DNA from 4 places in the Mesorhizobium sp. M0991 genome. Region 2 is predicted to be linked to each of the others. Evidence: predicted binding sites of a transcription regulator. Region 2 holds the regulator's gene; each other region holds the start of a gene.

Region 1 (5,827 bases), on a different contig from region 2:
GGCCAGGGCGCTTGTCGACCTCGCACCCGCCGGCCTCGACCGGGTGTTCTATTCCGACAGCGGCTCGACCGCCGTCGAAGTCGCGCTGAAGATGGCGCTCGGCTATTTCCGCAACATCGGCGCGCCGCGCTCGCGCATCGTCGTCATGGAGCACAGCTATCATGGCGACACGATCGGCACGATGAGCGTCGGTGCCCGCGGTGTGTTCAACGCCGCCTACGAACCCTTGCTGTTCGAGGTCGACACCATTCCCTTCCCTGCCGCCGGGCGCGAACAGGAAACGCTAGATCGTTTCGAGGCCCTCAGCCGCGACCAGCGCGCCGCTGCGCTGATCGTCGAGCCGCTGGTGCTTGGCGCCGGCGGCATGCTGATGTATCCGGCATCGGTTCTGTCCGAATTGAAGAGGATCACTGAGGCCTCGGGCACGCTGCTGATCGCCGACGAGGTGATGACCGGGTGGGGGCGTACCGGAACCATGTTCGCCTGCGAGCAGGCGAACATCTCTCCGGACATGCTGTGCACCTCGAAGGGCCTGACCGGTGGCGCAATCCCGCTGGCCGCCACACTCGCCACCGATGCCATCTTCCAGGCTCACTATTCCGAGGACCGGAAGAAGACGTTTTTCCACTCGAGTTCCTACACGGCCAATCCGATTGCCTGCGCGGCAGCACTCGCCAATGTCGAGATCTGGCGTGACGAGCCGGTGGCCGAGCGGATCGCCACCCTGAGCGCGAGGCAGGCCGCCGGGTTTCGACGCTTTCGCGACAATGCCAACTTCACCGACAGCCGCGCGATCGGCACGATCCTGGCTCTCGACCTGCGCGCCGGCTCTGCCGGCTATCTGGCCGAGATCGGACCTAAGCTGCGGGCCTTTTTCCTCGAGCTCGGCCTGCTTGTGCGCCCGCTCGGCAATGTCCTTTATCTCATGCCTCCCTATTGCGTCACCGGCGACGAGCTCGATCGGCTCCATGACGCGATCGAGGAGGCCGGCGAACGCTTCGGTTCGAGCCCATGAGCAGGTTGTCGCGCCTTCTCGGGTTTGGCCATCATGCGCCTGGCCGAAAGGTGACGAATGCCGAAATCGAGAACAATCTCGGCCTGGAACCGGGCTGGATCGAGCGGCGTACTGGAATCCGGTCGCGCTTCTGGGCAACGGACGAAGACACGCTGTCTGGTCTTGCTGCCCAGGCCGGCGCCATGGCGCTGGCCAGCGCCGGCATTTCGCGCCACGACATCGGTCTGCTGCTGCTTGCCACCTCGACGCCCGATCACCTCCTGCCGCCCAGCGCGCCCCTGGTCGCACATCGGCTGGGGCTTGGCCGCGCCGGCGCTGTCGATCTGACCGGCGCCTGCGCCGGCTTCATCTATGCGCTGATGTTTGCGGACGGATTTACCCGCCTGCACGGCAAAGCGAGCCTTGTTATCGCCGCCAATATCCTCAGCCGGCGCATCAATCCCTCTGAGCGCGCCAGCGCCGTGCTGTTTGCCGATGCCGCCGGCGCCCTCGTGATCGGTCCGTGCGAGGATACTGATCGGGGGATTCTCGGTGCCTCCGTGGATTCGGACGGCTCGCGATACGGGCTGATCCAGATTCCCGCAGGAGGAAGCAACAAGCCGTTCCACGGTGACCTCGACCTCGCGCAAACCCGAATGACGATGACCGACGGCCGCGAAGTGTTCGCAAAGGCCGTCGAGATGATGACCGATTGCTCGATAAGCGCGCTAGCCGCTGCCGGAGTGCGACCACAGGATGTCGACCGGTTCGTGCCGCATCAGGCCAATGCTCGCATTTTCGATGCTGTCGGGAGTAACCTCGGCATAGCGGATCAAGCAATTGTCAAGACGATTGCCGAATACGGCAACTCTTCGGCCGCGACGATCCCGCTCTCACTGTCGCTCGCCAATCAAGCGGAGCCGTTTCGGCCGGGCGAGAAAATACTCCTGGCGGCGGCAGGTGCGGGACTCAGCGGCGGGGCGCTCGTCGTCGGGATTTAGCCCAGCGAAGCTGCTCAACATCAGGACTGGCTCTGTGAGATGAATAGGACAACGGGACCAATGCGAAAAATAGTCGCCGGCAAGCTGCACGCATCCACGTCACCGAAGCAAACCTCAACTGCCACGGTTCGATAACGCTCGACCGTGACTACTGCGAAGAAGCCGGGATCCTTGCCAATGGATTCGTGGAGACATGGAGCAGGACTTCCGGCGCGCGCATCTCGACCTATGTCATCCTCGGCGAGCGCGGCTCTCGATGCTGCATCCTCAACGGCGCGGCCGCCCGGACCTGCCAGCCAGACGACCAGATCATTGTCTGCAACTCCATCCATCTGGACGAAGCGCACATTCCTCTCTGAAGCCGCGGATCGTTACGTTCGTCATCAACAATGTCGTCGGCTTCTCGCCGATGGCAATGCGCTGACGCGGACGGCGTTGACGATTACATAGGCAGGGGCGCTTCAGCAGAACTTTCGCCGGTTGGATGGAGCAGCAGGAACTGGTGGAGGAGACCGACGAAAGTGCTTTTGATACCGGCGGCCGGCCGGCGAAGCTTTATCGCTTCCGCCACCATGTCCTCGACGAAACGGCGGTCGCCCGGACAAAATTGCCGCTGGCGCGGGCTTGACATCCTTTATACTCAACGTAGAAATATACCCTTATAATCAATTCGATTATAACGAGAAATTCTTCGGACCGTCCGAACCCACGGTCTCGCTCGGGGGGAACTGTGGGTAAGAAACAACGCATCGTCCTGCTGGCAGCTGTTTTGGTATCTGCCTTTGGCTTTTGTTTGCTGATCCTGATCCTGCAGATGGTCAGTTTTTTGGTTGACTAGGCACGCGCAAGCGGGATGGATCGCACAGAGACACGCGGAAGTTTTTTCGCCAGCGAAACCCAGTCGCGCCAGCAGGGTGGGCGCCACGTCCAGTGCCACCGACCATGCGAGATGCCGATTGTTGGCGCGTCTGTCAGTTCGCGCGGCCATATTCATTCTGGTGCCGATCTGTTGCCTTTCCTGCTTTTCCCATGCGTTTTAGGCCGAGCCATTTGTGAAGCGGGCGGTCGATGGATCTGCGCCTGGCGATTGCCTGCCGTTGCCTGGTTGATCTGGGCGGCATAATCCGAGAGCGAACGCTGCAACCGCGGTTCGAATTGCGCGAAGTTGAACCGGACTTCATCCGCCGTCAGGAACTGGTGGGTTGCGCCGGGAAAGCCGGCGACCATCACAAAGTCGCCTTCCTTGACGCCTTCACAGGCTATGGGTAGCCAACTCTTCGGCCGGTAAGGCACATTGTCGCGCGCATATGGCCGGGAGGAACCATCAGGAGCGACATAGGCGCGACAAAAGCCGAAGTCGCCTGTGTGGCGCGGCCACATCCAATTGTCCGTTTCGCCGCCGAAGTTACCGATGCCGAGCGCGGGCGCATAGACAAGGCGCACGTCCTCGATTTCGTTCGTCCGCCGACGTAGCCGTGACCGTCCAGAGCAAGGCGATGGCAGTTGCTTTGGCCAAACATTTCAAATTCGAGTTCATGCTGACTGTCCCTCTCATCTTGCTTCCTGTTCTCCGCAGATTGGATTGGTGACCATCGGGTGGCCGGAGTCCTGGCGCCCGCGCGGCGGCCAACACCGTAAAGACCGAGTGGACCCGTTAACCGCAAGAGTCCTGATGGCGCTCACCTCTCATATTTGTCGCGCGCAACGTTTGCGGATCATCCGCTGCACCTATCGTGCCAAATGAATAAAGCCTTCAATTACAAATGGTGAGCCGCCTCATCCATGTCCGATCTCCGACGTCGTTCACGTAAAAGGCTCGGTGCTTCCACGCTCTTTTGCTCTTCGCCCGTCCCTCTTCCGTCTTGACTAGCAGGAGCCTACGGCCTATCTCACTGCCGCGTTAGCACTCGCTTCTGGTGAGTGCTAACCACGCTCCGGCAACGGAGAACCGTTCAACATCCGCACCAGGGAAATCCAAAAATGGCAAAGTCGAATTTCCGGCCGCTGCATGACCGCGTGGTCGTTCGCCGCGTCGAGTCCGAAGCGAAGACCGCCGGCGGGATCATCATCCCCGATACGGCTAAGGAAAAGCCGCAGGAAGGCGAGATCATCGCCGTCGGTTCCGGCGCCCGTGACGAGGTCGGCAAGCTCGTCCCGCTGGACGTCAAGGCCGGCGACCGCATCCTGTTCGGCAAGTGGTCGGGCACCGAAGTCAAGCTCAACGGCGAAGACCTTCTGATCATGAAGGAAGCGGACATCATGGGCGTCATCGGCTGACACGGCCGCCGCCTTTCATCCGCACCATCCAATCTGAATTTCGGGCGAAATGCCCAGGAGTAACAAATGGCTGCCAAAGACGTAAAATTCTCCCGTGACGCTCGTGAGCGCATGCTGCGCGGCGTCAACATCCTCGCCGACGCGGTGAAGGTCACGCTCGGCCCCAAAGGCCGCAACGTCGTCATCGACAAGTCGTTCGGCGCACCGCGCATCACCAAGGACGGCGTCACCGTCGCCAAGGAAATCGAGCTTGAGGACAAGTTCGAAAACATGGGCGCGCAGATGGTCCGCGAAGTTGCTTCGAAGACCAACGACATCGCCGGCGACGGCACTACGACCGCGACCGTTCTGGCACAGTCGATCGTCCAGGAAGGCCACAAGTCGGTTGCCGCCGGCATGAACCCGATGGACCTCAAGCGCGGCATCGACCTCGCCGTCGCCGACGTCGTCGCGACGCTGATCAAGAACGCCAAGAAGATCAAGACCTCGGAAGAGGTTGCCCAGGTCGGCACCATCGCCGGCAATGGCGACGTTTCGGTCGGCTCGATGATCGCGGAAGCGATGCAGAAGGTCGGCAATGAGGGCGTCATCACCGTCGAGGAAGCCAAGACCGCCGAGACCGAGCTCGAAGTCGTCGAAGGCATGCAGTTCGACCGCGGTTATCTCTCGCCCTACTTCGTCACCAACGCCGAGAAGATGGTTGCGGATCTGGAAGACGCCTACATTCTTCTCCACGAGAAGAAGCTCTCCAACCTGCAGGCCATGCTGCCGATCCTCGAGGCTGTCGTGCAGACCTCGAAGCCGCTGGTCATCATTTCGGAAGACGTCGAGGGCGAGGCCCTGGCCACGCTCGTCGTCAACAAGCTGCGTGGCGGCCTGAAGATCGCCGCCGTCAAGGCGCCTGGCTTCGGTGATCGTCGCAAGGCCATGCTGGAAGACATCGCTATCCTCACCGGTGGCCAGGTCATCTCCGAAGACCTCGGCATCAAGCTCGAGAATGTCGGCCTGAACATGCTCGGCCGCGCCAAGAAGGTGTCGATCTCCAAGGAGAACACCACCATCGTCGACGGCGCCGGCAAGAAGGAAGAAATCCAGGGCCGCGTCGCCCAGATCAAGCAGCAGATCGAGGAGACCACCTCGGACTACGACAAGGAGAAGCTGCAGGAACGTCTCGCCAAGCTGGCGGGCGGCGTTGCCGTCATCCGCGTCGGCGGTGCGACCGAAGTGGAAGTCAAGGAAAAGAAGGACCGCGTCGATGACGCCCTCAACGCGACCCGTGCCGCCGTCGAAGAAGGCATCGTTCCCGGCGGCGGCGTCGCCCTGCTGCGCGCTTCGCTGGCCATCACCGTCACCGGCGCTAACTCCGACCAGGCCGCCGGCATCGCAATCGTGCGTCGCGCGCTGCAGGCTCCGGCCCGCCAGATCGCGGCCAACGCCGGTGCGGAAGCATCGATCGTTGCCGGCAAGATCCTTGAGAACAAGGGCGCGACCTTCGGCTTCAACGCCCAGACCGGCGAATATGGCGACATGATCGCCATGGGTATCGTCGATCCGG
Region 2 (5,827 bases):
CGATGCCGAGGGCGGCGCTGTAGGCGAGGAACCCGGTGAGCGTCATGATTCGCGCTTGTCGCACAATGTTGAAGTTGGGTGAATTCCCTCGGGCCGGATTCGATTGCGCCAGCGCAGCAGGCGACACCGCCGTTCAGGAGCGGCCGTCTTCGTAGGTAACGCGCCAGATGGTGCCGTTACCGTCCTCTGTGACGATCAGCGAGCCGTCCTTGGCCATCGCGACACCGACCGGGCGGCCCCAGACGGCGTCGTTCGAGATGACGAAGCCGGTCATGAAGTCCTCATACTCGCCGGTCGGCTTGCCATCCCTGAATTTGAGCCTCACCACCTTGTAGCCGGTCCTGGCGCCACGGTTCCACGAACCATGCATGGTGACGAAGGCGTCACCCTGATAATCCGCCGGGAAGTTCTTGCCGTCGTAGAAGGCTATGTTCATCGGCGCCGAATGCGCCTGCATCAATACATCGGGGACAGTGGCCTTGCCGGCCAGGTCTGCCCGCTCGCCCTGATGGCGCGGATCCTCGTTATTGCCGATGTAGTACCAAGGCCAACCATAGAATCCGCCGTCCTTGACCGCAGTTGCAAATTCGAACGGCACGTTGTCGCCGAGTTCGTCCCGCTCGTTGACGACGCACCACAATGCGCCGGTGGCGGGCTGCACCGTCATGCCCGTGCAGTTGCGCAGGCCGGTGGCGACAGTTCGGGGATTTTTCCCATCCGGGTCAAAGGCGAGCACATCTGCACGGCCTTCCTCGGAGCCCCACGTTGCGCCGAGCGGCTTTGATTTCGCCCACGCGTCGACGCCGCCATCGGGTTGCTTGTCCATGTCCTCGGCGACATTCGAGTCCGAGCCAACCGATAAAAAAAGCGTCTTGCCGTCAGGCGAGAAGGCGATGTCACGGGTCGAGTGACCGCCCGACGGGATTTTGGCGACAATGGTTTCTGGTTTAGCGGACGCCTTTAGGTCACCGTCGCGATAGGGGAAGCGGACGATGCTGTCGCTGCTTGCGACATAGACCCATTGCGGCTTGTCCCCTGGCGGATAGAAGGCGATGCCATATGGATAGTTGAGGCCCTTGGCGAAAATCGCTTTCTCGATGGGTTTGGCGCGGCCCTCGGCCAGACGGTAGACACGTATTTGGTCGGCATGGCCGTTGGCGATGAACAGGTCGCCGTTCGGAGCGACGCGAACGACGCGCGGATTATAGAGTCCGGAGGCGATTATTTCGGCCGAAAAGCCCGGCGGCAATTCTGGCTTGGCGCTTTCGGGCCGCTCCGTCACGCCGGCGCCGTTCGAAGCGGATTGGGCGGGATCGGCTGGCGGCATGTCTTGCGGCCCGATCAGGCGGCGGACGCCAGGCCTGTCGGCGTGCCAATCGCCAAAAGCGGCTTCGCCTTTGAGCACCTTCTGATCCGACTGCCGGGCGGATGCCGGTGTCGCGACAAGGAGAGCCGCGGCAATGGCCGCAAAGCCGCCAGATCGGGTCATCAACGTCCTCCGGGATTCGCCTCGAAGAGGACAAACGGGATCAGGCATTGGTCGTTCCAAGCGGTCGTCCGGAACACGAGGATTTGAAGCCGAACCCCTTCAGTTGCCAGAGGCGTAGAAATCGTCATCAAGGCGCTTTTCCAGCGCGACCAGATCGGCCGGCAGCGGCAGGCCCATGGCCCGCATCTCTTGCAGCTTCTCACGCAACTGCTCTTGCACCTCGTGCTGATCCTCAGGCTGATTGACCATTTCCTCGAGCAGCAGGCTAATCTGGGCCTTGAACGATTCCAGCGCCATTCTTTTTCTCCTTGCGGCAGGCCGCGGCGGCTCCTAGCGCAGCATGCGCGAAATCAGCTGCGCGGTATAGTCGACCATCGGTACTATGCGGGCATAGTTCAGCCGCGTCGGCCCGATGACGCCGAGCGCACCGACGACGCGCGCGTCCTTGTCGCGATAGGGTGCCACCACCAGCGAGGAGCCAGACAGCGAAAACAGCTTGTTTTCCGAACCGATGAAGATGCGCACCCCCGGACCTTCCTCGGCGAGGTCGAGGAGCTGGATCAGCCCATCCTGCGTCTCCAGATCCTCGAACAGATGCCGCAGCAATTCTATGTCGGCCTGGGCAGTGACGTTTTCCAGGAGATTGGCGCGGCCGCGCACGATAAGCCGCCCAGGCACGCCGCTTTCGGCGCCTGCCCAGACCGCCAGGCCCTTCTCGACCAGATCCTGCGACAGCGTGTCGAGGGCTGCCCTGGTCTCTTCCTTGATGCGTGCGATCTCGACCCGCGCCTCGGCCAGGGTGCGGCCGCGGATATGGGCGTTGAGGAAGTTGGAGGCTTCGTGCAATTGCGAGACGGTGATGCCGGCGGGCAGATCGATGACGCGATTTTCGACGTCGCCGTTCTGCGAGACGAGCACGGCCAGCGCCTTGGTCGGCTCGAGCTGGATGAATTCGATGTGCTTCAGCGCCACCTCGTTCTTGGCGGCGAGCACGAGGCCGGCGCCGCGCGACATGCCGGACAGCATCTGGCTGGCCTCGGTCAGCATATGCTCCAGCGTCGCGCCCGAGCCGGAGGCGCGCACCTGCGCCTCGATGGTGCGGCGCTCCTCGTCGGAGAGGTCACCGAGTTCCATGAAAGCATCGACGAAGAAACGCAGGCCTGCCTGGGTCGGCAGCCGGCCAGCCGAAATGTGCGGCGCATAGATCAGGCCGAGATGCTCAAGGTCGCTCATCACGTTGCGGATGGTGGCCGGCGACAGCGACGACGGCAGGATGCGCGACAGGCTGCGCGAACCGACCGGCTCGCCATCCTTCAAATAGGAATCGACGATGCGCCGAAAGATGTCGCGCGAACGCATGTCGAGCGATTGAAGCGCGGGCGATTGCAGCGCGTGCGACGGAAGCACGTGCGATTGCGAACCGGGATCGACTGCCTTGGTCATTCGAGCCAAAAACCTCCGGCCCGAAGATATAGACTTCCGCGGCGGCGGCGCAACCGGTCCATTTTCCTTTGCGCCTAGCGCCCCGTGCGGCTACAAGCCCGGCCAAGATTCCGAAGAAAGAAAGAAGCCTGAATGCGCCCTTCCAAACGCCAATTCGACGAAATGCGCCCCATCTCCTTCGAGCGCGGCGTCTCCAAGCATGCGGAAGGCTCGTGCCTGGTGAAGTTTGGCGACACGCATGTGCTGTGTACGGCCAGCCTGGAGGAAAAGGTGCCGGGCTGGATGCGCAATTCCGGCAAGGGCTGGGTGACGGCGGAATATGGCATGCTGCCGCGCTCGACCGGCGAGCGCATGCGCCGCGAGGCTTCGGCCGGCAAACAAGGCGGCCGCACGCTGGAAATCCAGCGGCTGATCGGCCGCTCCCTGCGCGCCGTGGTCGATCTGCAGGCGCTCGGCGAGCAGCAGATCACCGTCGACTGCGACGTGATCCAGGCCGACGGCGGCACGCGCACCGCTTCGATCACCGGCGGCTGGGTGGCGCTTTACGATTGCCTGCGCTGGATGGAAGTCCGCCAGATGGCGAGCCTTGGCAAGGTGCTGAAGGATCACGTTGCGGCGATCTCCTGCGGCATCCATGATGGCCAGCCGGTCATCGATCTCGACTACATCGAGGATTCCTCGGCCGGCACCGACGCCAATTTCGTCATGACCGGCAAGGGCGGTATCGTCGAGATCCAGGGCACGGCCGAGGGCGAGCCGTTCTCGGAAGAGCAGTTCGCGGCGCTGATGGTATTGGCCAAGAAGGGCATTCAGCGCCTGGTCAGCCTGCAGCAGATGGCCGTGGACTGATCTTCAGTTTATGACGATGAGGTTGACGATCCTGTGACCCCTTCCGCAATCCTGGAATCAGCACTCTACGTGACGGATCTTGCTGCCGCGGAACGGTTCTATTCGGGCGTGCTCGGGCTCGATCCGCTCGGCAAAGTCGACGGCAGGCATCTCTTCTTCCGCTGCGGCGACGGCGTGCTGCTCATCTTCAATGCCGAGGCGACCAAGGTGCCGCCGGCGTCCGATGCCAAGCTCAAAGTGCCGCCGCATGGCGCCGTCGGCGAGGGGCATCTTTGCTTCGCCGCAAGCGCGGATGAAATCCCGCGCTGGAAAGCCCATCTTGAGGCGAAGAAAATCGCCATCGAAAGCGAGTTCGAATGGCCGCAGGGCGGCCGCTCGATCTATATTCGCGACCCCTCGGGCAATTCGATCGAATTCGCCGAGCCAAGAATCTGGGGCATCTGATGCATTCGCCAACTGTTCACTCGCTTGACGGGCATAAGATCGTCGTCGCCAGCCATAACGCCGGCAAATTGCGGGAATTCGCCGATCTGATGGCGCCGTTCGGCATAGAAGCGAAGTCCGCCAAGGAATACGGCTTGCCGGAACCGGACGAGACCGGCAGCACTTTCGAGGAGAACGCCCTCATAAAAGCCTTGGCCGCCGCCAAGGCCACTGGATTGCCGGCGCTGTCGGACGATTCCGGCCTATGTGTCGATGCGCTTGACGGCGCACCCGGCGTCTACACCGCCAACTGGGCCGAGACGCCGGACGGCTCCCGCGACTTCGGCATGGCCATGCAGCGCACGGAAGTGGCTTTGCAGGAAGTTGGCGCGATCACGCCTGCCCAGCGCAAGGGCCGCTTTGTCGCGGTGATCTGCCTGGCCTTTCCCGACGGCCAGGCGGAATATTTTCGCGGCGAGGTCGAGGGCATGCTGGTATGGCCGCCGCGCGGCGAGCTCGGCTTCGGCTACGATCCGGTGTTCTTGCCCAACGGATTCGAAAAGACCTTCGGCGAGATGAGCGCGGAGGAAAAGCATGGCTGGAAGCCCGGCCAGCCAACCGCATTGTCACACCGTGCCCGCGCCTTTCAGAAATTCGCCCAAGCCCGATTGGCCGCCGCATGACCATGCTGCTCGACCGCAGCCCTGGTTTCGGCGTCTACGTCCACTGGCCGTTCTGCGCGGCCAAATGCCCCTATTGCGACTTCAACAGCCATGTCCGCCACCAGCCGGTCGACCAGGAGCGTTTTGCCCGCGCCTTCGAGACCGAGCTGGCGACCATGCGCGGCCGCACGGGACCGCGCGAGGTGACAAGCATCTTTCTTGGCGGCGGCACGCCGTCGCTGATGAAGCCGCAGACCGTGGCGGCGGTGCTGGATGCAGTGGCGAAGAACTGGACGGTGCCTGGTGGCATCGAGGTGACGCTGGAGGCCAATCCTTCCTCCGTCGAGGCCGAGCGCTTTCGCGGCTATCGCGCGGCGGGCGTCAACCGGGTGTCGCTTGGCGTGCAGGCGCTGAACGACAAGGATCTGCGCTTTCTCGGCCGTTTGCACAATGTCGATGAGGCCCTGCATGCGATCGGCCTGGCGCGCGAGATTTTCCCACGGTTGTCCTTCGACCTGATCTACGCGCGGCCGGACCAGACGCCTGAAGCGTGGCAGACGGAACTCGAGCAGGCGATCGGCCACGCCGCAGACCATCTGTCTCTCTATCAGCTGACCATCGAGGAAGGCACGCCGTTCCATGCACTGCATGCGGCAAGGAAATTCATCATTCCAGACAATGAGGTTGCCGCCGATCTCTACGCGTTGACGCAAGAGATCACCGCCGCACGCGGACTGCCGGCCTACGAAATTTCTAACCACGCCAGGCCCGGCGCCGAAAGCCGGCACAATCTCACCTATTGGCGCTATGGCGAATATGTCGGCGTCGGTCCCGGTGCGCATGGCCGCTTCGTCGAGAGCGGGCGGCGCGTGGTGACGATCGCCGAGAAAATGCCGGAGACCTGGGCCAATCTGGTCGAGGCCAAGGGCCATGGCGTTACCGGCGGCGAGATCCTCACGCG
Region 3 (5,827 bases), on a different contig from region 2:
TACCGCTACGAAGAGGCACGCGAAGCGATGCGGTTCTACCGTGCGTTCTCGAGCGGCGCCCCAGATGAGCTGAGCCTGGATGCAGCACTTGTCACGGCGCCCTCGGGCGAGCGCTTCTTCAGCATATCGGCGTGCTACATCGGCCCGCTCGACGAGGGCCAGCAAATCATTCAACCTCTGAGAGAGTATGGTCGGCCGGTTGAGCGCCAGATTGCTCCTGTCCCCTATCTTCAAATCCAATCGGCCGGGGACAGCCTCTTTCCGCGCGGGCGGCGCTACTACTGGAAGGCGCAGTTCATGCGCGAAATCACAGATCAGGCGATCGATACCATGCTTGCGGCTTACATGACTGCACCCAGCGAATCGCTTCTGGTCCTGCAGCAGGTTGGCGGCGCCATCTCGCGAGTACCGATGGACGGAACGCCCTACGCCAACCGGGATGCACTTTACGATTGCTTCCCGATATCGATCTGGGACAATCCGTCTGACGACGAAACGCACATCCGATGGGCGCGTGACCTGTGGGATGCAATGAGACCGTTCTCGACCGGCGGCGTCTATGCCAACAATCTCGGCGAAGAGGGCACTGATCGGGTTCTGGCAGCTTACGGCGAGAATTATCCGAGGTTGGCCGCACTAAAAAACAAGTATGATCCTACCAATTTCTTTCGCTTGAACCAAAACATTAAGCCAACAACCTGAGCGACCGCCGCAGGCCGATGCCCGGAATTCTGTAGCGCTGCTACAACTCCAAATTCCAGTTCTGGCCGACCAGATCCTTGCCGAAGGAATGATGGCGCTCCTCGTTGGACAATTTAAAGCCCGCAGCCTCATAGATGTGGCGGGCGGCGGCGAGCACGTCGTTGGTCCACAGCGTCAGTGTCCTGTAATCCTTGGCGCGGCAAAAGCCGACACATTCCTCGACCAGCCGCTTGCCGATGCCGAGGCCGCGCGCCGACGGCTCGACATAGAGCAGGCGCAACTTCGCCACCTCGTCCGACTGGCGCACGACGAAGACCGAGCCGACGACCTCCGCTTCCCGCTCGGCGATCCAGCTGCGTTCCCATTTCGGATCGAAGGATTTGACGAAGGCACCGAGGATTTCGGCGACCAGCGCTTCATAGGTTTCGTCCCAGCCATATTCCTGCGCGTAGAGCAGGCCCTGGCGATGAATAATCCAGCCGATGTCGCCGACTTGCAGAGGCCGCAGCATATAGGGAATTTTGGGCTCGGCGCTTCCGCCCAGCAAACGCTGCACCGTCTGCATGGCCTTGACCAGCCTGTCCTGTTCGGCAACCGAAAGCCGTTCGAGCAAAGCCGCGACCTGGTCGTGCGAACCCTGGTTCAGCGGAGCGAAGGCCTGCCGCCCGGCCTTGGTCAGCGCGATCGACGAGCGCCGCGCATCCGCCTCGATCGTGGCGCGCTCGACCAGATCACGCTCCTCGAACTTCTTCAGCAGCCGGCTGAGATAACCGGCATCGAGGCCGAGGTCGCGCCCAAGATCCGTGGCGGTCAGGCCATCGCGATGCGCCAGCTCATAGAGCACCCGCGCCTCGGTCAGCGAGAAGGTGGTTTTCAGCAGCCCTTCGTCGAGCAGCCCGATCTGGCGGGTATAGAAGCGGTTGAAGGCCCGCACCGCGTCGACCTGCTCGTTGCCTGGGTGATGATGAATGGTCATGGCATCCTCCTCCCGGCAAGATCAGCCATTTAGTTGACTTAGTCAAGGATCCTGTTTGAAGCAATTGTCCTGATGATGCTCACCGGGCGCCTTGACTCGCGCGAGTTGCCAGCCTATTTCAGCGCCACGTTAGCACTCCTCCAAGATGAGTGCTAACCACATGTCCGGCGCCGCCGGACGGAGGAACTGTTCTCACCATTCTCATCGAGGAATAAAAAATGGCAAAGTCGAAGTTCCGCCCGCTTCATGACCGCGTGGTCGTTCGTCGGGTCGAATCCGAATCCAAGACCGCGGGCGGGATCATCATCCCCGATACGGCTAAGGAAAAGCCGCAGGAAGGCGAGATCATCGCCGTCGGTTCCGGCGCCCGCGACGAAGCCGGCAAGCTCGTCCCGCTGGACGTCAAGGCCGGCGACCGCATCCTGTTCGGCAAGTGGTCGGGCACCGAAGTCAAGCTCAATGGCGAAGACCTTCTGATCATGAAGGAATCCGACATCATGGGCATCATCGGCTGAATATCGGCCACACCCTCACTTAAATCTTCGGGCTCAATTCAAGCCCCTGCCAGGAGCTAAAAATGGCTGCCAAAGACGTAAAATTCTCCCGCGACGCTCGTGAGCGCATGCTGCGCGGCGTCAACATCCTCGCCGACGCAGTGAAGGTCACGCTCGGCCCCAAGGGCCGCAACGTCGTCATCGACAAGTCGTTCGGCGCACCGCGCATCACCAAGGACGGCGTCACCGTCGCCAAGGAAATCGAGCTTGAGGACAAGTTCGAAAACATGGGCGCGCAGATGGTCCGCGAAGTTGCTTCGAAGACCAACGACATCGCCGGCGACGGCACCACGACCGCGACCGTTCTGGCACAGTCGATCGTCCAGGAAGGCCACAAGGCGGTTGCCGCCGGCATGAACCCGATGGACCTCAAGCGCGGCATCGACCTCGCCGTCGCCGACGTGGTCGCGACGCTGATCAAGAACGCCAAGAAGATCAAGACCTCGGAAGAGGTTGCCCAGGTCGGTACCATTGCCGGCAATGGCGATGTTTCGGTCGGCTCGATGATCGCGGAAGCGATGCAGAAGGTCGGCAATGAAGGCGTCATCACCGTCGAGGAAGCCAAGACCGCCGAGACCGAGCTCGAAGTCGTCGAAGGCATGCAGTTCGACCGCGGCTATCTCTCGCCCTACTTCGTCACCAACGCCGAGAAGATGGTTGCGGATCTGGAAGACGCCTACATTCTTCTCCACGAGAAGAAGCTCTCCAACCTGCAGGCCATGCTGCCGATCCTCGAGGCTGTCGTGCAGACCTCGAAGCCGCTGGTCATCATTTCGGAAGACGTCGAAGGCGAGGCCCTGGCCACGCTCGTCGTCAACAAGCTGCGTGGCGGCCTGAAGATCGCCGCCGTCAAGGCGCCGGGCTTCGGCGATCGCCGCAAGGCCATGCTGGAAGACATCGCCATCCTCACCGGTGGCCAGGTCATCTCCGAAGACCTCGGCATCAAGCTCGAGAATGTCGGCCTGAACATGCTCGGCCGCGCCAAGAAGGTGTCGATCTCCAAGGAGAACACCACCATCGTCGACGGCGCCGGCAAGAAGGCCGAGATCCAGGGCCGCGTCGCCCAGATCAAGCAGCAGATCGAAGAGACCACCTCGGACTACGACAAGGAGAAGCTGCAGGAACGTCTCGCCAAGCTGGCGGGCGGCGTTGCCGTCATCCGCGTCGGCGGTGCGACCGAAGTGGAAGTCAAGGAAAAGAAGGATCGCGTCGATGACGCCCTCAACGCGACCCGCGCGGCCGTCGAAGAAGGCATCGTTCCCGGCGGCGGCGTCGCACTGCTGCGCGCTTCGCTGACCATCAAGGCAACCGGTGCCAACTCCGACCAGACCGCGGGCATCGCCATCGTGCGTCGCGCGCTGCAGGCTCCGGCCCGCCAGATCGCGTCCAACGCCGGTGCGGAAGCATCGATCGTTGCCGGCAAGATCCTCGAGAACAAGGGCGCGACCTTCGGCTACAACGCCCAGACCGGCGAATATGGCGACATGATCACCATGGGTATCGTCGATCCGGTCAAGGTTGTGCGCACGGCTCTGCAGGACGCGGCCTCGGTCGCTGGCCTGCTGGTCACCACCGAAGCCATGATCGCTGAGGCTCCGAAGAAGGAGTCGGCTGGCGGCGGCATGCCTGGCGGCATGGGTGGCGGCGGCATGGGCGGCATGGGTGGTATGGATTTCTAATCCAAGCAATCCATCAAGTCTTCAGATACGGAAAGGGCGACCGAGAGGTCGCCCTTTCTGCTTTGAGAGCAAGCCGCTAAGCTCAAACAGCGGCGTCAATGCACCGCGGCAGCGGCGCCCTTAGCCAGCAATGCCCCCTCAATCAGCGCGGCGACCTCATCGGCTACCGCCAGCACCGGGGCGCGGTCGTGGGTGGCGCGCGCGATCACCATCAGCCCTTCCAGCGATGATTCGACCAGCAGCGCCAGCGCATGCGCGCGGCGCTCGGGCACCCCAGCCCTGACGAAGGCGGCCCCGAGCAGGCCTATCCATTGCTCGAAAGCCGACCGGCACAACTCGGCCAGTTCCGGCATGTCGTTCGGCGAGTCCAACACCACGGGCGCGATCGGGCAACCGAGCGTGAACTGATTGTCTTCCAGCATGCGCGCGACCGACTGGTAGATGTGGTGGACAGCCACCGCCGGGTCCTTTTCGGCAGCGAGCGCGGCGTCTAGCCTCTGCGTCACATCGGCGACGCTGTCGCGCGTCACCTCGATGACCAGCTGATCCTTGCCGCCCGGAAAGTGAAAGTAGAGCGAGCCTCTCGGTGCAGCGGAGGCGCTCAAGATGTCGCTGAGCGACGTGCCGTGGTAGCCGCGCTGCCTAAGCAGCAGCGCCGTCGTCTCGAGTATGCGGGTGCGGGTGTCGTTCGCCATGTCAACCTCTGCCAGGAGTGAGCATTATAGGCCTTGCCTCGAATATGACAACCGGTCTACATAATATGTAGATCAGTCTACATATAGAGAGAAGCAGATGCGCAGTTATCGCCTTGAAGGAACGAGCGGGACCAAGGGCCTGGTGATGCGCGACGAGGCGCAGCCGACGCCGAAGCCGCACGAGATCGTCGTGCGTGTCCGCGCCACCTCGCTCAACCGCCGCGATACGATGATCCTCAACGGCACCTATCCGCTGGCGCCGCGCCAAGGCGTTATCCCGCTGAGCGACGGTTCCGGCGAAGTCGTTGCCCTCGGCGAGGCCGTCACCCGCTTTGCCGTAGGCGACCGCGTCACCGGCAGTTATTTTGCGCGCTGGATCGATGGCCGCATCAATGCCGGTCTTATCGACCAACTTGGCTGCACGCTGGACGGGATGCTGGCTGAATACGCCGTGCTCGACGAGCAATGGGCGGTGCCGCTTCCCGATCATCTCGACTGGCATCAAGCGGCGACGCTGACCTGCGCCGGCCTGACCGCCTGGAATGCCGTGACGGCGGCCGAGATGCCGAAGCCCGGCCAATGGGTTCTTGTCATCGGTTCAGGTGGCGTCGCGCTGTTTGCGCTGCAATTCGCCAAGCTGCTCGGCTGCCGTGTCGTGGCCGTCACCTCGCGCAACGAGAAGCTGAACCGGCTGCGGGCGCTCGGCGCCGACCTCGTCGTCTCGACAGCCGGCATGCCGGAATGGGGTGCTGCGGTGAGCGAGCAGACCGGCGGCATCGACCTCGTCGTCGAGACCGGCGGCCCGCCGACCTTCGCACAATCGATGATCGCCTGCGCCCTTTACGGGCGCATCGTGCTTCTCACCATACAGGATGCGAAAGGCGGGACCGTGCAGATCCCCGGCCCGGTCTACCAGCGCAGCCTCGCCACCATCAGCCGCCTGTTCGTCGGCAATCGCACCAACCTCGAAGCCATGCTGCGCGCCATCTCGGTGCATCGGCTCAAGCCCGTCATCGACAAGGTGTTCGCCTTCGACGAGGCCAACGACGCCTACCGCTATTTCCAGCAAGGCGACGTCTTCGGAAAAGTGGTCGTCGACGGCGCCTGACTGGTTCGCCCCCAAAAAACTGATCAACCCTCAAACTAAAAGGAGAGACACAATGACCATTCGTGAAGCAGAGGCCCAATGGCAGGGATCGTTGAAGGAAGGTTCGGGCCGGC
Region 4 (5,827 bases), on a different contig from region 2:
AGCTTCGCCTAATCGCGCACTAACGGACGTGCCCTTCAATACCCCTCAACCGGGGTCCCCTTTGCGCGAAAACCAGGGTCCCGATTGACATTCAAAGGCTCGGAATTTGATCGGCGCCTGTTGGAATACGGCGGCCATCCAGAACTCGTGACCGTGCTCCAGTCACGCGGCGCGCCCCGGTTTGTGAGGACCATCCCCGGCAACGAAGCGCTCGAGGCGCGATGCACCCGTCTTTCCGATAGATTGGCGTACCCGAACCTTGTCAGAGAACTGCTTCGAGCGTGGGCTTGCGAAATTCATAGGCCGGGCCTGCCCGCTTCAGGGTGGATGCCTGTCTTGTGTTCAGGAAAGCAATTTCAGGGGCTTATGTGAAAGACGTGGAACTCGTTCTTGAGACCGGGCGGTCGCAGGACGCGTGAGATGTCCACCTACGCGGATGGCCCGCCGCCATCGTTACTCCGGACTTTTCTGAAACGCCGGTTGTGGCGCCAGAGGTCAGACCATATCGGTTTTCGGTCGCCTTCCCTCTCACTTGTGCGGCATACAATAGACGCCCGCTGATTCCATGAGTACCGCGCCGCCCTTTAATTCACTCATTGCCCCGACCCAGGCTTCCGAATAAGTGCGGCTGGCATCCACGGCCGTCAGCCAAAGAACGCGATTGTCGGCCAGTTCGACTTTAACTTCCTGCTGCAAAGGGCTTGCCTGCACAGTCTGTTGATAGTGCCGTTTGATCCTGACATTGCTGGCCGGGAACTCAGCTTCGTTGCTGCCGTAGTTCAGCACAAACCCGGTGTGGTCCTCAGTCGCCGAGCAACTGCCATCACGCTCACACACGATCTTGGCGGCGGTCTTGCAGTCCCATTTCAGTGAAGCGGGCCACATAGGATTGTCCACGCTTGATCGCGGCTTGTCACTCTGGCCAGCCGCCGCCAACACTGCGCTTGTGCTCATGATCACACTGGCCAGCAGAAGCGCCCTGAACACAACAAACCTCCCTGAAATGCGACCCCATAGTACCTCGTCCTGCCTGATCGCCTGGCTCAAGGGAGATTGAACCAGCTTTTCTGGCGCATGCCGTTTACGTCGTCATATTCGATGAACCAGGGCTTTTCACGCATCGGCCGAGCGATGGTGTAGGAGGTGGGGCCATTACCAAGTGAATGCCCTCTATCGTTGCCCATGGCCTGGATTTTTGCCGCCACCAACTTACCGTCGATTTCGATTTGGGCCTGTCGAGATCCGTCTCCATGATTCTGCTCGAGGCGATTATTCATCAAAGCGGCGGGCAAGGTGAGCCTATCGGATGCGATGCGGCATATGTTCCGTTCTTGCCCCATTCCGGGCCGGTCGGAGTTGGCGCCGACTGCTTGCCAGCCAGAAGGACAATCCTCATACTTCTCTAATCTCGCGGCGCTGGAGTTGGCTTGTGGACAGGTCGGCCAGCTAAAACCAGGCGTTTTCATCGCCGCAATCAACTTGTAGATTGGCGGGTGGCAAGAAGGAGTGCCCTGCCAGTCACCGACAGACAGAGGAGGACCTGACAGCCCCATTCCGATGCCTGTGATTGGGATGGAAGAGTCGCGGCGCCCACCACGGCGGCCGCACCAACGAAGAGATATTTCAGTACGATCATAGCCTTTTCCTCGCTGCGGATTCTGATACTTTACTATGGATCATCCGCGCGAAAAAGGACAGATCGAAAAGGCAGGTTTGTGCGACTACATCGATTTATGAAACGAGACGACGCGGGCGTGGTCAACAATCCGTTGCGCGCCAACATTGCCCTGACGCTTGAGCGGGAGAGAGCCAAACGCGGCTTATCCCATATGCATATGGCCGAGCTGTTTCGGACCGCCGACGGCGAAAAACTGGCCTATCGAACCTACATTCAGACTGTGCGTCAGAAAAATAATGTCACATTGACGACGCTGCAGATCATGGCAGAAGGCTTGCAAGTGTCTTTTGCAGAACTGCTCGCCGGCGGTAAGAAAGTTCCGGAATGGGCGCATCGGTTGGACGACAATGCGATCCGCAAGCGGCTGGCGCGCATCATCGATTTTGAGCGACAACGACGTACTTTGCACCGCTATGAGATGGCCGAACTCATCGGCGTGGCGGAGGCGACATTCACGAAACTGGAACGCGCGAGCGGCAACATCAGCGTGGATACGATTGCCGCGATCGCCAAGGCGTTGAAACTGAACCCAGCGACCTTCCTCTTTTCCGAAAAGATCCCGCCAACCGCTGTTCTAGCTTTTTTCGACAAAGTGGAGAAGTAGGGCTTCTATTCGAGAGCCGATCCAGCATAGAGCCAGCAAACATGAAAGCGCACTGATGGCAATTTCACATGGGGCGTGATTGCATACACCTCAGCGCAGTCGGCCCTTCGGGTGCCGGATTTGGCTAGACTGCTCGTCGATAGGTCCAGAGCTGCGCCGGTGGTATGTTGCGGACGACGAAGTCATAGTGGGAAACCACGTAGCGGTCGGGCATCTTGATCACCGGCGACAGAGGCCCATAGGTGATTTGAATTACCGGCCGACCGGCAGGAATGCGGGCAAGCAAATCCTCAACCAGGGCAACGCGCTGTTCCATAGGAAAGCTCAACAGCGGGACTGCACTGACGACACAATCGAACTGTTCACTCGCACGGTCACCCAGAACTTCATCCAGCGCGAATGCGTTGCCCAATCTGAAGGCCACGCCCGGGAAGCGTTGCACCAGGCCGTTGTAGAAATTTCTGGAGTATTCGACCGACACCAACTGATGCGGTTTGATGCCCCTCTCCAGGATTGCCTTGGTAATGACGCCGGTTCCCGCGCCAAGCTCCAGGATCGGCATTCCGGACCGCGGGTTGACCACGCTTGCCATCCGGCGCGCCGCATAAATCGAAGTGGGGATAAGAGCCCCCACGCCCTTCTTGTCCTTCTGCCAGCCTTTGAAGAATTGGACCTCTTCCTCAAACCTCTTGCCGAGTCGCTCCTTCAGTCGGAAAACCATGTTCTCTCCGTGCTCCGGCCATTTAGCGAAGCGCGTTGTGGCCAAGCTCTGCGAATTTTGCAAGCCCGTTACAACTTGCTTGCGTGTTAAGGCCCGTCACAGGCAGTCACGAACAGCGAGGGCGTCTTGCGCTCGCAGAGCCACGCGATTTTTGCTCTTCGCCCGTCCCAGCCCGTCCCTCTTCCGTCTTGACTAGTATGAGCTTACAGACTATCTCACCGCCACGTTAGCACTCGCCACTGGCGAGTGCTAACGACGCTCCGGCAACGGGCAACCGTTCAACCTCCGCACCAGGGACATCCAAAAATGGCAAAGTCGAATTTCCGGCCGCTGCATGACCGCGTGGTCGTTCGCCGCGTCGAGTCCGAATCCAAGACCGCCGGCGGGATCATCATCCCGGACACGGCAAAGGAAAAGCCGCAGGAAGGCGAGATCATTGCTGTTGGCTCGGGCGCCCGTGACGAAGCTGGCAAGCTGGTCCCCCTGGACGTCAAGGCCGGCAACCGCATCCTGTTCGGCAAGTGGTCGGGCACCGAAGTCAAGCTCAATGGCGAAGACCTTCTGATCATGAAGGAATCCGACATCATGGGCATCATCGGCTGAATATCGACCTTTCCGTCAACTGAATCCCCTGAATCCCCGGGCTCAATCAAAGCCCCTGCCAGGAGCTAAAAATGGCTGCCAAAGAAGTAAAATTCTCCCGTGATGCCCGCGAGCGCATGCTGCGCGGTGTCAACATCCTCGCCGACGCGGTGAAGGTCACGCTCGGCCCCAAGGGCCGCAACGTCGTCATCGACAAGTCGTTCGGCGCCCCGCGCATCACCAAGGACGGCGTCACCGTCGCCAAGGAAATCGAGCTTGAAGACAAGTTCGAGAACATGGGCGCGCAGATGGTCCGCGAAGTTGCTTCGAAGACCAACGACATCGCCGGCGACGGCACCACGACCGCGACCGTTCTGGCGCAGTCGATCGTCCAGGAAGGCCACAAGGCGGTTGCCGCCGGCATGAACCCGATGGACCTCAAGCGCGGCATCGACCTCGCCGTCGCCGACGTCGTCGCAACGCTGATCAAGAACGCCAAGAAGATCAAGACCTCGGAAGAGGTTGCCCAGGTCGGCACCATCGCCGGCAATGGCGACGAGTCGGTCGGCAAGATGATCGCCGAGGCGATGCAGAAGGTCGGCAACGAAGGCGTCATCACGGTTGAGGAAGCCAAGACCGCCGAGACCGAACTCGAAGTCGTCGAAGGCATGCAGTTCGACCGCGGCTACCTCAGCCCCTACTTCGTCACCAACGCCGACAAGATGGTTGCCGAGCTTGAGGACGTCTACATCCTCCTGCACGAGAAGAAGCTCTCCAACCTGCAGGCCATGCTGCCGGTTCTCGAAGCCGTCGTGCAGACCTCGAAGCCGCTGCTCATCATCTCGGAAGACGTCGAAGGCGAGGCCTTGGCCACGCTGGTCGTCAACAAGCTGCGTGGCGGCCTGAAGATCGCCGCCGTCAAGGCGCCGGGCTTCGGCGATCGCCGCAAGGCCATGCTGGAAGACATCGCCATCCTCACTGGTGGCCAGGTCATCTCGGAAGACCTCGGCATCAAGCTCGAGAACGTCGGCCTCAACATGCTCGGCCGCGCCAAGAAGGTGTCGATCTCCAAGGAGAATACCACCATCGTCGACGGCGCCGGCAAGAAGGCCGAGATCCAGGGCCGCGTTGCCCAGATCAAGCAGCAGATCGAGGAGACCACCTCGGACTACGACAAGGAGAAGCTGCAGGAACGTCTGGCCAAGCTGGCCGGCGGCGTTGCCGTCATCCGCGTCGGCGGCGCGACGGAAGTCGAAGTCAAGGAAAAGAAGGACCGCGTCGATGACGCCCTCAACGCGACCCGTGCGGCCGTCGAAGAAGGCATCGTTCCCGGTGGCGGCGTCGCTCTGCTGCGCGCTTCGCTGAACATCAAGGCAACCGGCGCCAACTCCGACCAGACCGCCGGCATCAACATCGTGCGTCGCGCTCTGCAGGCTCCGGCCCGCCAGATCGCTGCCAACGCCGGTGCGGAAGCTTCGATCGTTGCCGGCAAGATCCTCGACAACAAGGGCGCGACCTACGGATACAACGCACAGACCGGCGAATATGGCGACATGATCGCCATGGGTATCGTCGATCCGGTCAAGGTCGTCCGTACGGCTCTCCAGGACGCGGCTTCGGTAGCCGGCCTGCTCGTCACCACCGAAGCCATGATCGCGGAGGCTCCCAAGAAGGAGTCGGCTGGCGGCGGCATGCCTGGCGGCATGGGCGGCGGCGGCATGGGCGGTATGGGCGGTATGGGCTTTTAAAGGTCCACGCATCTCGACAATTTCGAAAGGGCGGCAAGCAATGCCGCCCTTTCTTCGTGCCCTTGCGCCGGTTGTCGGCGACCCGCAAGCCGGGGTATACGCCCGCCAAGGGTATGCTTATGTTTGAACGGATTCTGCCTTTTTTCCTGGGGCTGGCCTTACTGTTGGGCAGCGGCTGCGCGCACAGCGATGATGGTACGGTGATTATTCCGAGATCGCTTGATGCCAGGCGATTCTTTGACAAAGAGCCGCCACGCCTGCAGCAGCCGCGGATCGAAGCCAGCGTGTTCCCGGTTGCGCCACAGGAGCCGGAGAGACTCGAACCGCGCCGTGCGGCAAGTCAAAAGACATCAAAGAGAGTCGTTTGGCGGGCCGCAAGTCCGCCGCTCTCCTCTTCCGAGCCGCACAAGCCGCTTGTCTGCAAGAACATCAGCGAGCCCGGCAAGCGGTACCGTGTGGTTTGCGAATAGGACACTTGGTTTGGCCAGCATTCT

The links. Region 2 encodes HrcA, which represses chaperone genes, less so after heat shock. Its sites were predicted from a motif close to GTTAGCACTCNCNNNNNGNGAGTGCTAAC; they were not measured.
Region 1: the regulator HrcA is predicted to act here: its motif matches at 3,895-3,923, upstream of groES (co-chaperone GroES).
Region 3: the regulator HrcA is predicted to act here: its motif matches at 1,807-1,835, upstream of groES (co-chaperone GroES).
Region 4: the regulator HrcA is predicted to act here: its motif matches at 3,229-3,257, upstream of groES (co-chaperone GroES).

What each region holds. Positions count from the first base shown of each region.
Region 1 covers NZ_JAMYNE010000050.1:16,498-22,324, forward strand. The annotation lists gene NKH70_RS33185 (adenosylmethionine--8-amino-7-oxononanoate transaminase) at 1-1,015, shown strand, start outside; gene bioZ (3-oxopimeloyl-[acyl-carrier-protein] synthase BioZ) at 1,012-1,995, shown strand; partial or broken gene NKH70_RS33195 (aspartate 1-decarboxylase) at 2,056-2,386, shown strand; partial or broken gene NKH70_RS33200 (NrtR DNA-binding winged helix domain-containing protein) at 2,458-2,623, shown strand; gene NKH70_RS33205 (S46 family peptidase) at 2,986-3,498, opposite strand; gene groES (co-chaperone GroES) at 3,976-4,272, shown strand; gene groL (chaperonin GroEL) at 4,339-5,827, shown strand, end outside.
Region 2 covers NZ_JAMYNE010000001.1:483,211-489,037, forward strand. The annotation lists gene NKH70_RS02380 (LysE family translocator) at 1-46, opposite strand, end outside; gene NKH70_RS02385 (PQQ-dependent sugar dehydrogenase) at 134-1,489, opposite strand; gene NKH70_RS02390 (hypothetical protein) at 1,589-1,786, opposite strand; gene hrcA (heat-inducible transcriptional repressor HrcA) at 1,820-2,932, opposite strand; gene rph (ribonuclease PH) at 3,065-3,781, shown strand; gene NKH70_RS02405 (VOC family protein) at 3,815-4,225, shown strand; gene rdgB (RdgB/HAM1 family non-canonical purine NTP pyrophosphatase) at 4,225-4,887, shown strand; gene hemW (radical SAM family heme chaperone HemW) at 4,884-5,827, shown strand, end outside.
Region 3 covers NZ_JAMYNE010000003.1:165,895-171,721, reverse strand. The annotation lists gene NKH70_RS06630 (FAD-binding oxidoreductase) at 1-702, shown strand, start outside; gene NKH70_RS06625 (bifunctional helix-turn-helix transcriptional regulator/GNAT family N-acetyltransferase) at 743-1,678, opposite strand; gene groES (co-chaperone GroES) at 1,897-2,193, shown strand; gene groL (chaperonin GroEL) at 2,256-3,911, shown strand; gene NKH70_RS06610 (TetR/AcrR family transcriptional regulator) at 4,007-4,606, opposite strand; gene NKH70_RS06605 (zinc-dependent alcohol dehydrogenase family protein) at 4,704-5,714, shown strand; gene NKH70_RS06600 (OsmC family protein) at 5,767-5,827, shown strand, end outside.
Region 4 covers NZ_JAMYNE010000023.1:3,858-9,684, forward strand. The annotation lists gene NKH70_RS26245 (hypothetical protein) at 529-987, opposite strand; gene NKH70_RS26250 (hypothetical protein) at 1,044-1,466, opposite strand; gene NKH70_RS26255 (helix-turn-helix domain-containing protein) at 1,734-2,282, shown strand; gene pmtA (phospholipid N-methyltransferase PmtA) at 2,407-3,003, opposite strand; gene groES (co-chaperone GroES) at 3,310-3,606, shown strand; gene groL (chaperonin GroEL) at 3,678-5,333, shown strand; gene NKH70_RS26275 (hypothetical protein) at 5,453-5,803, shown strand.